DNA from 3 places in the Devosia sp. MC521 genome. Region 2 is predicted to be linked to each of the others. Evidence: predicted binding sites of a transcription regulator. Region 2 holds the regulator's gene; each other region holds the start of a gene.

Region 1 (4,292 bases), 1.3 Mb from region 2:
CCATGCACATCACCGAGGTGCCCGACATGCTCGGCCTCATTGTCCGCAGCGCGTTCGGTCTTGAAGCTGCTGGTGGCGGGATCGCGGGCGCGATGCTCAACGGTGTGAAGCGTGGTCTTTTTTCCAACGAGGCCGGCATGGGCTCTGCGCCCAATATCGCCGCCGTTGCAACGCCTGACCCGCACCACCCTTCATCGCAGGGCTTCGTGCAGGCGCTGGGCGTATTCATCGATACCATTCTGGTGTGTACTGCAACTGCGCTGCTTATTCTGCTTTCCGGGGTTATGGTTCCGGGCAGCGATTTGACTGGCACACCGCTGACCCAGGCCGCCATGACTGTTCACATCGGCGGGTTCGGCAATGCCTTTATCGCCATTGCGATCTTCTTTTTCGCCTTCACCTCCATCATCGGCAATTACACCTATGCCGAAAATGCCATGACCTTCCTCAAGCTGGGCAATTTTCCTGCGCTTACAGTTCTGCGCTTGGCCGCTATGGGCATGGTGATCTGGGGCTCTGTTGAAACCGTGGCGACGGTCTTTAATGCGGCCGACGCATCCATGGGGCTGATGGCGACCATCAATTTGATCGCCATTGTTCTGCTCTCCGGTACTGTTGCGAAACTGACCAAGGACTATGTCGATCAGCGTAAAGCGGGGAAGGTGCCAACCTTCCAGGCCTCGGATTATCCTGAGCTCGATGGCAAGATCGATCATTCGATCTGGAACAGGCAGGACCCCGGCTAAACTGTTTTTGGCCTAAAAAACCTGCGCTCGCTGCCGTGACACCGGGGGCGGGCGCTTTATTTTTGCCCTCGCGGGCCCTATAAGCAGCCCGATTTTACAAATTCTCGCCGAGGTAACGAATGGCTGGCCATTCCCACGCCAAGAACATTATGCACCGCAAGGGCAAGAGCGATGCTATTCGCTCCAAGATATTTTCGAAGCTCGCCCGCGAAATCACCGTGGCGGCCAAGATGGGTCAGCCTGACCCAGCGTTTAACCCACGTCTGCGTTTGGCCATCACCAATGCGCGCTCGCAGTCGATGCCAAAAGACAATATCGAACGCGCAGTGAAAAAGGCGTCCGGTGGCGACGCTGAGAACTATGACGAAATCCGCTATGAAGGCTACGGCCCGGGTGGTGTTGCCGTCATCGTTGAAGCGCTGACTGACAACCGCAACCGCACGGCCTCGAACGTTCGTTCGTACTTCTCCAAGAACGGTGGCGCCTTGGGTGAAACCGGTTCGGTCGGCTTCATGTTCGATCGCGTTGGCGAAATCACCTACCCGGCTGCAGTCGGTACGGAAGACAAGGTCATGGAAGCGGCGATTGAGGCCGGTGCCGATGACGTTGAGAGCGACGACGAAGGCCACTACATCTACACCAGCTTTGAAGGCATGGCCGAAGTCTCGGCCGCGCTTGAGCAGGTGTTGGGCGAAGCTGAAACGGTCAAGGCCGTCTGGAAGCCTCAGAACCGTACGCCGATTGACGCTGAAAAGGGTGCAACCCTGATGAAGCTGATCGCGACCCTCGAAGAAGATGACGACGTTCAGAACGTCTACTCGAACTTTGACATGAGCGAAGAAGACGCTGCCAAGCTCGTCTAATTGAGCAGCATTTCGAATTTGAAATCCCCGCCTCGCGCGGGGATTTTTTTATGCGCGGCGCACAGGGGCCGGGGGCAAAGAAACGGCCGCTACTTCCACCATATTGCGCCCGGCCTTTTTGGCCGCATAGAGCCCCTGATCAGCACAGCGGAACAGTTCTGAAAAACTGATTGGTGCGGCGAAACTTGCGCCCCCAATACTCACGCTGAGCGGACAGGGCACGCCTCGCGGTGAAAAGCTCGCCCTGCGGATGCCGCGGCGAATGCGTTCTGCCACCAGAAAGGCGCTCATGCGATTGGCGCCCGGTAAGTAAACGCCAAATTCCTCGCCGCCGAGCCGCCCGACCAGCGCACCGGTGCGTACAATACGGCGCAACGTCGCCGCAATAAGGGTCAGGGCAATGTCGCCCTGATCATGGCCATGGGCATCGTTGATCGCTTTGAAATTATCGGCGTCAATAACGAGAAGGGCACCACTGGGCGTGCCTTCGCGGTCACTGAGAAACTCCTGCGTTAGCTCCGTGAACGCACCTCGGTTCAGGCAGCCGGTGAGGCTATCGGTATTGGCCAAGCGCGCCAGTCGAAGGTTTTCGACCGCCAGCTGGCGCATTCGCATTGTGAACAAGTAGAATAAGGGCAGACCCACCAGCAGCGGGGAGAGGGTCGCCGCGCCAAACAGGCGGATCGAAAGATCGGATGTGAGCTCTGCGCTCGAGAAGAACACAGCCACCACAATCCACGAAACGACCACGCAGCAAACCGGGCCGAAAATGCTCCAACGGGTTACGCTCGGCCAGCTATGAAATGGCCTAGATTTCCTGTGGCTTGCAACGCGTTTGAGGCGTTGTCGTGCATATAAAATAGCTGAAAGTCGCCAGTTGGTAACGCGCTGTGTGTCCATGCCGTTTGCCCCCAAAAGCATGCGCGTGACGCTAGGCGAGGCTTTCTCAATTAATGCTTGCCCGAATTGTTAAAGCTTTATTCATCCACTGGTATATCGTTTGTTGCCAATTTGTTCACTTTAGCCTTGGTAGGCTGCGCGAAGTTGACTACAAGGTAATCCATGAGCACTCCCGTTCGAATCATCGGCATCGACCCTGGCATCCGCCGTTGTGGCTGGGGCGTTATCGAGGCGCAGGACAATCGTTTGCGCTTTGTCGCTGGTGGCACGCTCACCCCGCCAACAACAGGCGAACTGGCCTCCCGGCTGGCATTTTTGTCCGAAGGGCTAAATGGCGTATTGGACGCTCATCAGCCAGATGAAGCCGCAGTGGAAGAGACATTCGTGAGTGCGGGCGCTCGCTCAGCGCTTATCCTTGGACAAGCGCGCGGCGTTGTTTTGGTGACGCCTGCTTTGCGCGGTCTGCCCGTGGCAGAGTACGCCGCCAATCTCATCAAGAAATCCGTTGTCGGCACGGGCCACGCGGATAAGGCGCAGATTGGCCTCATGGTCAAAACTCTGATGCCGACAGCTGTTTTTAAGGGCGCGGACGCAGCCGACGCTTTGGCGATTGCAATTTGCCACGCCCACCACCGTGTTTCAGCGATGCGCATGGGAGCCTATGCATGATCGGCAAGCTTAAAGGTCTGGTCGATAGTTTTGGTGATGATTACACGCTGATCGATTGCGGTGGTGTTTGCTACCAAGTGTTCTGCTCGGGCCGCACGCTGCAGTCATTGCCCAGTGTTGGCCAAGCTGGTGTGGTCTTTATCGAGACCATCGTGCGCGAGGACATGATCCGGCTTTATGGCTTTGCCACCGAAGCTGAAAAGAGCTGGTTCAATCTTCTCACCTCCGTGCAGGGCGTGGGTGCACGCGTGGCTTTGGCCATTCTGTCGATCCTCACGCCGTCTGAACTCTCGAGCGCTGTGGCGCTGCAAGATAAGGCGATGATCGGGCGCGCCAATGGTGTTGGCCCCAAACTGGCGCTGCGTGTTGTGACCGAACTTAAGGGCAAGGTTCCAGCCATTGGCGCTGTCGATGCTGGCACTCTGGGCTTGCAGGCCGCGCTTGGCGAAGGCGTTGCCGCAACCAATATTTCCGACGCCGTGTCGGCGCTGACCAATTTGGGCTATTCCAGCCAGCAGGCGTCTGCTGCCGTGGCACGCGTGGTGCAAAAGGAAGGCGACGATACCGCGACCGAAAAGCTTATTCGTCTGGGACTTCGCGAGCTGAGCAGTTAAGCTCTCTCCAAATTGGGGGAGAGTGATTTTGGCAACGAAACTTCAGTCTGCATGTGTGGCACTGGTTATGCTCGGCGCGGCGAGCTCTGTAACGGCGGCGCAGGCCGACCAAAATGAAGCTGTCGCTGTGGCGATTTGGTTTGTGGAAGCCGATGGGACGTCAAAGCCCTATTATTTCCACGATTTGAATAACCCCTTGCCGCGCTGGTCGTGCGAAGCGCGACTTGACTACCTAACGAAATTGCATTTTCGCAATACAAGATCCAATCCGGACCTCAAGAACAAGCAGGCGACAAGGTCGGCCTGTGTTCCGGTCCGCAACATAAAGTAAGCTTGCGCGTGACCTCAATTACCAACCCTTCCACCGGTCGCGACGAAAATCTCGATGTGTCGTTGCGCCCGTCAGGCTTTTCTGACTTCGTCGGACAGGCGGCGGCGCGCGCCAATCTGGAAGTGTTCATTCAGGCCGCAAAACAGCGTGGTTCGGCGCTGGACCACGT
Region 2 (4,292 bases):
CACGGTGTTTAGAGTCATTTGTATGATTTTAAGCTACGGCCCCGTTCCATTCCAGAATTGCCGTGCTAGAACAGGAGCAAACAGACCCCAGTGCTCCGCAGGGCGGAGAACCAAGGAATTGATCTATGACGGTAGATAACAGCGGCAATGGCGGCCGGAAGCTGCGCTCGCGTGCGTGGTTCGATAATCCCGACAATCCAGACATGACCGCGCTCTATCTTGAGCGCTACATGAACTATGGTGTGTCGCGCGAAGAGCTGCAGTCCGACAAGCCGATCATCGGCATCGCGCAGACCGGCTCCGACCTAAGCCCTTGTAACCGTCACCATATCGTTCTGGCTGAACGTCTGCGCGAAGGTATTCGCGAAGCAGGCGGTATCGCCATTGAGTTTCCGGTTCACCCGATTCAGGAAACCGGTAAGCGCCCGACGGCAGGTCTTGACCGTAACCTGGCCTATTTGGGCCTCGTGGAAGTTCTCTACGGCTATCCGCTGGACGGCGTGGTGCTGACCATTGGTTGCGACAAGACCACACCCGCCATGCTGATGGGCGCGGCGACGGTCAATATTCCGGCGATTGCTCTCTCGGTTGGCCCGATGTTGAACGGCTGGCATAAGGGCGAACGCACGGGTTCTGGCACCATCGTCTGGAAGGCCCGCCAGCTGCTCGCCGCTGGCGAGATCGACTATCCAAAGTTCATTGAACTGGTTGCGTCTTCGGCCCCGTCGACTGGCTATTGCAACACCATGGGAACAGCGACAACGATGAACTCGCTGGCTGAAGCTCTCGGAATGCAGTTGCCGGGTTCAGCAGCGATTCCAGCGCCTTATCGTGACCGTCAGGAAATGGCCTATCGCACTGGCAAGCGTGCGGTAGAGATGGTTCGTGAAGACCTCAAGCCATCGGACATTCTGACCAAGGAAAACTTCCTCAACGCTATCGTGGTCAATTCGGCCATCGGCGGCTCGACCAATGCGCCAATCCATATCAATGCGATTGCCAAGCATATTGGTGTCGACCTCAATATCGACGAGTGGCAGGAGCATGGGCACAAGGTGCCGCTCTTGGTGAACTTGCAGCCAGCGGGTGAATATCTCGGTGAGGACTATTACCACGCGGGCGGTGTGCCTGCGGTGGTGAATGAGCTGATGAAACAAAAGCTTATCCACGAGAACGCCCCAACCGTGAACGGCAAATCGATTGGCGAAAACTGCCGAAATCGTCCGATTGAAGACGACAAGGTCATCCGTCATTTCGACAATCCGATGAAGGCGGAAGCGGGCTTCCTCGTGTTGCGCGGGAACCTCTTCGACAACGCCATTATGAAGACTTCGGTGATCAGCCCCGAGTTCCGCGAGCGCTATCTCTCGGATCCGCAGCATCCGGGCATGTTTGAGGGCAAGGCGGTGGTGTTTGATGGTCCTGAAGACTATCACCACCGGATCGACGATCCCTCGCTCGCTATCGATGAACACACGCTGCTGTTCATGCGCGGTGCGGGGCCAATCGGCTATCCAGGCGCTGCGGAAGTCGTGAACATGCGTCCGCCTAGCTATCTGATTAAGAAGGGCATTTCGTCCCTTGCTTGTATCGGTGATGGTCGTCAGTCGGGCACGTCGGGTTCGCCTTCGATCCTCAACGCGTCGCCTGAAGCGGCGGCTGGTGGCAACCTCGCGATCCTGCGGACGGGCGACCGGGTGCGGATCGACCTCAATAAGGGGGAAGCTGACATCCTCATCTCGGACGAGGAAATCGCTGCTCGCCGTTTGGATCTGAATGCAGAGGGCGGATATAAATTCCCCAAGCATCAGACCCCTTGGCAGGAAATCCAACGCGGCCTGGTCGGCCAATTGGGCGACGGCGCCATTCTGCGTGGTGCCGACAAGTACCAGCGCATTGCCCAGACCGAAGGTCTGCCACGCGACAATCACTAAGCGCGATATGCGTGAGAAAGGGCCCGCGAAAGCGGGCCTTTTTATGCGTCCAGCCAGCGTGGCCGCGATTGGCCTATCTGTGGCTTTTGGCTGGCACTTATGGGCGTCAGCTTTGGCGCGGACATGGCCTTTTAGGGCGCGAAGGGGCGCGTTCTTTAGAGCGGGGATATATGAAAATGGAGGCGGCGCTCGGGCTTAGCCGTGAGCGCAATGCTCGGCTTTGCGCGTGTACTGGCTCAGCGCCTGTGATGTCGAAGGTCGGCGAGCGGGCGTTGGAAGAATATACGCCACTCCGGGGCGCGGGGAGTATCGTGGAGGCGTGTTACAAGAACCAACGCTGCGCAGAACAAAGGGGCAGAGTTTTTCAACTTGCCCCTCCGCCAATTCAGTACTTCCGCATCAGGCCGACCAGACGGCCTTGAACCCGGACCCGATCGGGCGGGAAGATACGGGTTTCATAGGCCGGGTTTGCCGCTTCCAGAGCGACCGTATCGCCCTTGCGGCGCAGACGCTTCAGGGTTGCTTCCTCATCGTCGACAAGGGCCACGATGATTTCGCCGTTTGAAGCCGTATCCTGCTTTTTGATGAGGACCGTGTCGCCATCAAAAATGCCTGCGTCGATCATCGAATCCCCGCGCACTTCCAATGCGTAGTGTTCGCCTGAGCCGAGCATTTCTGGCGGTACAGCGATGGTGTGCGAGTGGGTCTGGATTGCCTCAATGGGCGTGCCTGCTGCAATGCGGCCCATAACCGGAATGGAGATGGGGCGCGCATAATCGTCAGCGGCGGATGGAAGTGCACGCGCTGGGGGCGCGGCGACCTTGCCGAGAGTGCCTTCAATGACGCTGGGCTCGAACTTTGCCTTGCGGCCGCCCAAGGTCGGGTTCATCGAATCCGGTAGCTTCACCACTTCGAGCGCACGGGCGCGATTGGGAAGGCGGCGGATAAAGCCGCGCTCTTCGAGGGCAGTGATGAGACGATGAATGCCGGATTTGGACGCCAGATCAAGCGCATCCTTCATCTCGTCGAATGACGGAGGAATACCGCTCTCCTTCATCCGCTCATGGATGAACATCAGCAATTCGTGTTGTTTTTTCGTCAGCATCGGCCCCAGACCCCAGAATCGGAACATAGACGGAACGACTATATGTGTTCCTCAAATGTTCTGCAAGTGTTGCCATGTTCCTGTCAGAACTGCCAAACGGCTGTAATATGCGCATGCATAGATGTGTGATTTTGGCCGATCCAAGCCCGAGCCCCAAACATGCGTAAACGCGTCACAGGCACAGTGCGGCGTTGAGGAGCAAATGCGACTCGTCAGCAAGACGGAACAGATTTAAAAAACCTTAATTTTCAACTTGCCAACCAAGCGTGTTCGCTCGCTAGATAGGCAGGAGAGATTTTTGTTCGTTTTTTGCACACTCATTGGGGGTTAAAATGACCGCTCTAACGAAATTCGGTCGACGCGCCTTTCTTTCGGCGGCCGCACTCGGCGTCGCAGCTCTGTCGCTGACCGGGTCGGTATTGGCGCAGGATGTGACCAAGATTGCAGCTGTGTGGACCGTTCCGGTTGAGCAGCAGTGGGCATCGCGCCTCCATCTCGCGCTGATCGCAGCGCAGGAACGCGGCGAGATCGAATATGTGTATTCGGAAAACGTGTCGAACACCGACTATGAACGCGTCATGCGCGAATATTCGGAGCAGGGCGCTAAGCTGGTGATCGGTGAAGCCTTCGGCGTTGAACAGCCAGCGCGTGCCGTTGCGGAAGAATACCCAGAAGTGATGTACCTGATGGGGTCCTCGCTCCAGCCAGTTGAGCCAAACTTCGCCACCTTCGACAACTTCATCCAAGAACCAAGCTATTTGACCGGCATGGTTGCGGGCATGAAGACCGAAACCAATAAGATCGGCATGATCGGTGGTTACGCTATTCCAGAAGTGAACCGTCTGATGAATGCCTTCATGCAGGGCGCACTCTCGGTCAACCCAGAGGTGAAGTTCTCGGTGAGCTTCATCAACTCTTGGTACGATCCTCCGAAGGCCAAGGAATCGGCATTCGCTATGATCGATGCGGGCGCTGACATTCTTTACGCAGAGCGTTTTGGCGTGTCTGACGCTGCCAAGGAACGCGGCGTTCTGGCCATCGGCAACGTGATCGACACCGCAGCGGATTACCCAGGCACCATTCTGGCGTCGGCGCTGTGGCACGGCGAGCCAATGATCAACAAAGCAATTGCCGACATTAAGGCTGGCAGTTTCACCGCTTCGGATTACGGCATTTATGCCTTCCTCGAGCACGGTGGTTCGAGCGCAGTTTATGATGAAGCGCTTGCTGGTGCGGAAGCAGTAGCTGCCGCT
Region 3 (4,292 bases), 1.4 Mb from region 2:
CTTGAACTTCGCCAGCGCTAGGCCTTTGGTGGATCCGGCGCTTGCCCCGCGGTTCAAATTTGAAATGCTTGACCGCATTGGTCACATAGATCTTTTTCCGGTCGATCCCGACCCGACCCAAAACCTCATCAAACACCTGCCCCGCAGGCCCAATGAAGGGCTTTCCCGCGAGGTCCTCGCTGTCGCCAGGCTGTTCCCCAACAAACAAAACCTCTGCGTTTTCCGGACCTTCGCCAAACACGGGCTGGGTGGCGAATTCGTGGAGCGGACAGTTTTTACAAGAATGGATAGCCTCTCGCGCGTCGGCGAGGGTTTCAATATCCACCGGCTGCGCTGCCACAACGCGGTCCTGCATCCGCATATGGCGCGCTGGCGGTTGCGAGCTTGCCTGCGCAATCATCAGCACTTCCATCGCCTTGGCATCACGGATGAGGCTTCCAATCTCCTCGGCCTCAGGCAGGTTCTTCCAATATTTGACCGGCATCTCCGATTTCATCATCGACACCTTCAACCGCGCCGGATTGAAAATGGACCGATAATAGGTGCGCCAATCGTCCTCGACGCTATCCTCTTGCGGAACATCGCTCTTTTGGCCGCCCGGTCCAAAAGTGAGCGTCTCCGTATCCCAAAAGGCGCTGGCATAGGGTGTGATAATGGCCCAATCCATGCTGGCAAAGCGGCGCACGAAAAAGGGGGCCGTCGCCTCGAGCACAAAGTGTTCAGGCTCAAACCACGAGACAAAATGTTCGCCATTGGCGCAGCTCTCGTCTTCGAGCCGCCGAAAGCGCACAAAGGCTTTCATCTTGTGGCTGTCTCGTCTCACCCCGGAGGCAAGCCGCGTCAGCAGAAGCATGTCGCGATCAGAGGCGACATGCACCAGAGAGCGGTCTTTTTGCAGCCGCCACAACAAACGATAAAGCCCATCGAACCGCGCAGGATCGGAGTGCTGTATCGCCCCACGCGCCAGCTCAATAAATTCCTTCGGCACGGACCCCACGGGGCCATTGGCTTCCGGCAGCAGCTCCTCACCCGCTTCGAACAGCCCGTTTTGATCTGTCCCATAGCGCCAAACAACGTCATGCGGCGCAACGCCTGCCGCCAACAGGCGACGCGCCTTGCCGCGCCATTCGTCAAGATCGTTGGGCTTGATCAGTCGGATCGCCAACATAGCGCTTAAAACAGGCTCATTTGCTCAGGCGGCGGGGCGAGCCTTTCGCGAAGCTTTGCGTCGTCGGTCAGCCCGCCCGGCGTCCAATCGGAGGCAGCGATAAAGGGGCGAACCTTGTCGATCGACGCGGCCATCTTCGCCACATCTTCAAGCCTGAGGCGCTGGAACCGACGCGAAGCGATGATGCGATCGACGCTACGCACGCCAAGCCCAGGCACGCGCAGCAACATTTCCCGATCGGCGCGGTTCACATCCACGGGAAAATTCTGTCGCTGTTTCAGGGCCCAAGCCAATTTGGGGTCGATCGCGAGATCGAGCAGCCCCTGATCATCCCCACCCGAAACAATTTCAGGAACATCAAATCCATAAAACCGAATAAGCCAATCGGCCTGGTAGAGCCGATGTTCCCGCATCAGCGGCGGTGCCTTCAGCGGCAGGCGCGACGATGCGTCAGGAATGGGCGAAAATGCAGAGTAGTACACCCGCTTCAGCCGATAGCCCGAATAAAGCCCGGCCGCGCGGGTAAGGATTGCGCTGTCATTGGCCCCGTCTGCGCCCACGATCATCTGCGTGGACTGCCCGGCAGGCGCGAATTTCTGCTTTTTTGCCTTGCTCAACAGCGGCTTTTTATCGGGCTTGGCCTCGTCCAGTTTGCCCCGCAGATTGGCCATGGCCGTACGGATTTCCGATGGTCGCTTTTCGGGGGCCAAGGTTTCCAGCGCCACGTCGGTCGGCAGCTCAATATTGGTCGAGAGGCGATCGGCCCACCGCCCTGCCTCAATAAGCAGTTCCGGCGCGGCATTTGGGATCACCTTAAGATGGATATAGCCCTTGAAATGGTGCACTTCGCGCAGCGCTTTGGCCACGCGCACCATCTCCTCCATCGTATGGTCCGGCGATTTAATTATCCCCGATGATAGAAAAAGGCCTTCAATATAGTTGCGACGATAAAAATCGAGCGTGAGGTTGACCATCTCTTCGACAGAGAACCGCGCGCGCTGAACATTGGAGGACGAACGATTGATGCAATAAGCACAATCATAGATGCAGAAATTGGTCAGGAGCAGCTTGAGCAGGCTAATGCAGCGGCCATCGGGTGCGTAGGAATGGCAAATGCCGCTCCCCTCGGTCGAGCCAATCCCCTTGCCGTCCGAACTATTGCGTTTCTCCGTGCCGCTCGACGCGCAAGACGCGTCATACTTGGCTGCATCGGCGAGAATAGCGAGCTTTCGGTTGAGAGTCAGCGGAGCCATTGTTCATCCTTTGTTCTCACCCTTGTAGCGCGACAAGCGGCGGGATGAAAATAGGATTGCAGGAATGTGAAGTGGACTTATCCCCGCCCCTTCACAGCCTGTCAGAATGTCGACCCACAAAAAGACGCAGGATCAATCAACCGAAGTCAGAACCACAATTCAACGACATTACCGCCGCGAATGGAATGGTCAGCCGGCCGATGTCACGAACTATAGCCGCCTTCACACCTTCGATCGACGCCAGCCTGCGGCCCGAGCTTCTTGTTCGGAACAAAACCAGCGCTCTCCATGCGACGCGCTAATGCGGGTCTCGGCGTAATAACGCTGCCCGGGAACGTGGTAGATCTTCTCGCCACGAGTGCTGACGTTGCCCTTAATGTTGCAACGCGTTCCTTCTTGCGCAAAGCTGTCAGATACCGGAAAACAGAAAACAATCGCGATAAGCGCGAGAGCCACAATAGAAATATTCTTCGTCATGAAATCCTCCGCAGGGATTTCATCATAGCCAATAATGTCTCGCAAGTTTTGTGAAACACCATACTCTTAACTGGGACGAGCCAGAACATGGATAGCGATCACACACGCCTATTCAATTACACATTCGGCAAAATCTATGTGCTCTATCTGCAAAAAATTGAGCGTAAAGGACGCTCGAAAGAGGAACTCGACCAGGTCTTGTTCTGGCTCACCGGCCACGATGCGCAGAGCCTGGGCGAGGCGATAGCAGATGAACGCACGCTTGAAGCCTTCTTTGCCCGAGCGCCAAAACTCAATCCTGCTAAGTCACTCATAACGGGCGTGATCTGCGGTGTCCGCGTTCAAGACATCGACAATCAGACCGTTCAGAACATCCGCTTCATGGACAAATTGGTCGATGAAATGGCCAAAGGCAAAGCACTCAATAAAATAATGCGAAGCTAAGCCAAGCCCGTGCTCAATCCTAACGCACTGCATACCGGCAAAAATCAGTAAGTACTATTTACAGAACATCCTTGACCGCGCCCTAGGCGATCAGCGTAAATCACTGAGCGAGCACAAATTGCGGGCAGGAGAATAAGTATGAGACTTGCGTGTTTCGGCGCAGTGGGGATGTTGGCTTTGGCCCTAAATCCGGCTTTTGCGCAAGCAGAGCCAAGCGAGACCAATCAAGATTTCATGGCTTTAGAAGCCGGTGTCCCGCTCGAACTACTCCCCGGGGAAGTCGTCGGTGATGCACTTGGCCAATATAGATTCACCTTAGAGTTCGCTCCGACACAGAACAACGAACTCGCTCTGATCAAGAATATGCTTGAACGGACTGGCGTTTTCGCCAGCGTTCTCGATGAGCTTTCTGACCAGATCGCCCTTCCTGAAACCGTGCCCGTGATTTTCCAAGAGTGCGGCGAACCCAATGCCTACTGGAGCCGCAACGACCACACCGTAACCATGTGCTACGAACTCGCGGCCCAGTTTTTTGATGATTATTCGACGCTGGACAACAAGTTCGCACCAATTTTCCCATGGGCGGACCACCGCCAAGTCACCATTGGCTCAACGCTTTTCGTGCTCCTGCACGAAATCGGCCATGGAATGGTGACACTCTTCGACCTGCCCATCACCGGCCGCGAAGAAGATGTGGTCGATCAGTTTGCAATCTTTATCGTCACCAACTCCGATGAGGAGGATCAGGCTCTGGCGGAGCGCCCGTCGCGCCTAGCCCTCTTGGCTGCCTATGGGATGATGAGAACAGAACTGCCGATGGAACGTGCGCCGCGCCACTACTGGGGCGATGAGCACAGCTTAGCGCAACAGCGCGGCATGGACATGCTCTGCATGGTATTTGGTTCCGATCCCGACGCTTACTCCTTACCAGTAATGCCCGGTTTCACCAT

Evidence for each region. Region 2 encodes LexA, which represses DNA repair genes until DNA is damaged. Its sites were predicted from a motif close to TGTTCNNNNTGTGTTCNG; they were not measured.
Region 1: a site for LexA is predicted at 2,611-2,628, ahead of ruvC (crossover junction endodeoxyribonuclease RuvC). Genes of this name have one in related genera too.
Region 3: a site for LexA is predicted at 2,422-2,439, ahead of H4N61_RS14415 (putative DNA modification/repair radical SAM protein). Genes of this name have one in related genera too.

Annotation. Positions count from the first base shown of each region.
Region 1 is NZ_CP059902.1:2,894,983-2,899,274, reverse strand. It holds gene H4N61_RS13935 (sodium:alanine symporter family protein) at 1-746, shown strand, start outside; gene H4N61_RS13930 (YebC/PmpR family DNA-binding transcriptional regulator) at 866-1,609, shown strand; gene H4N61_RS13925 (GGDEF domain-containing protein) at 1,658-2,359, opposite strand; gene ruvC (crossover junction endodeoxyribonuclease RuvC) at 2,672-3,178, shown strand; gene ruvA (Holliday junction branch migration protein RuvA) at 3,175-3,792, shown strand; gene H4N61_RS13910 (hypothetical protein) at 3,821-4,123, shown strand; gene ruvB (Holliday junction branch migration DNA helicase RuvB) at 4,132-4,292, shown strand, end outside.
Region 2 is NZ_CP059902.1:1,629,944-1,634,235, forward strand. It holds gene H4N61_RS07800 (IlvD/Edd family dehydratase) at 126-1,934, shown strand; gene lexA (transcriptional repressor LexA) at 2,320-3,039, opposite strand; gene H4N61_RS07810 (BMP family protein) at 3,372-4,292, shown strand, end outside.
Region 3 is NZ_CP059902.1:2,995,699-2,999,990, forward strand. It holds gene H4N61_RS14410 (UdgX family uracil-DNA binding protein) at 1-1,168, opposite strand, end outside; gene H4N61_RS14415 (putative DNA modification/repair radical SAM protein) at 1,174-2,421, opposite strand; gene H4N61_RS18380 (hypothetical protein) at 2,644-2,898, opposite strand; gene H4N61_RS14425 (DUF2200 domain-containing protein) at 2,986-3,342, shown strand; gene H4N61_RS14430 (DUF4344 domain-containing metallopeptidase) at 3,481-4,292, shown strand, end outside.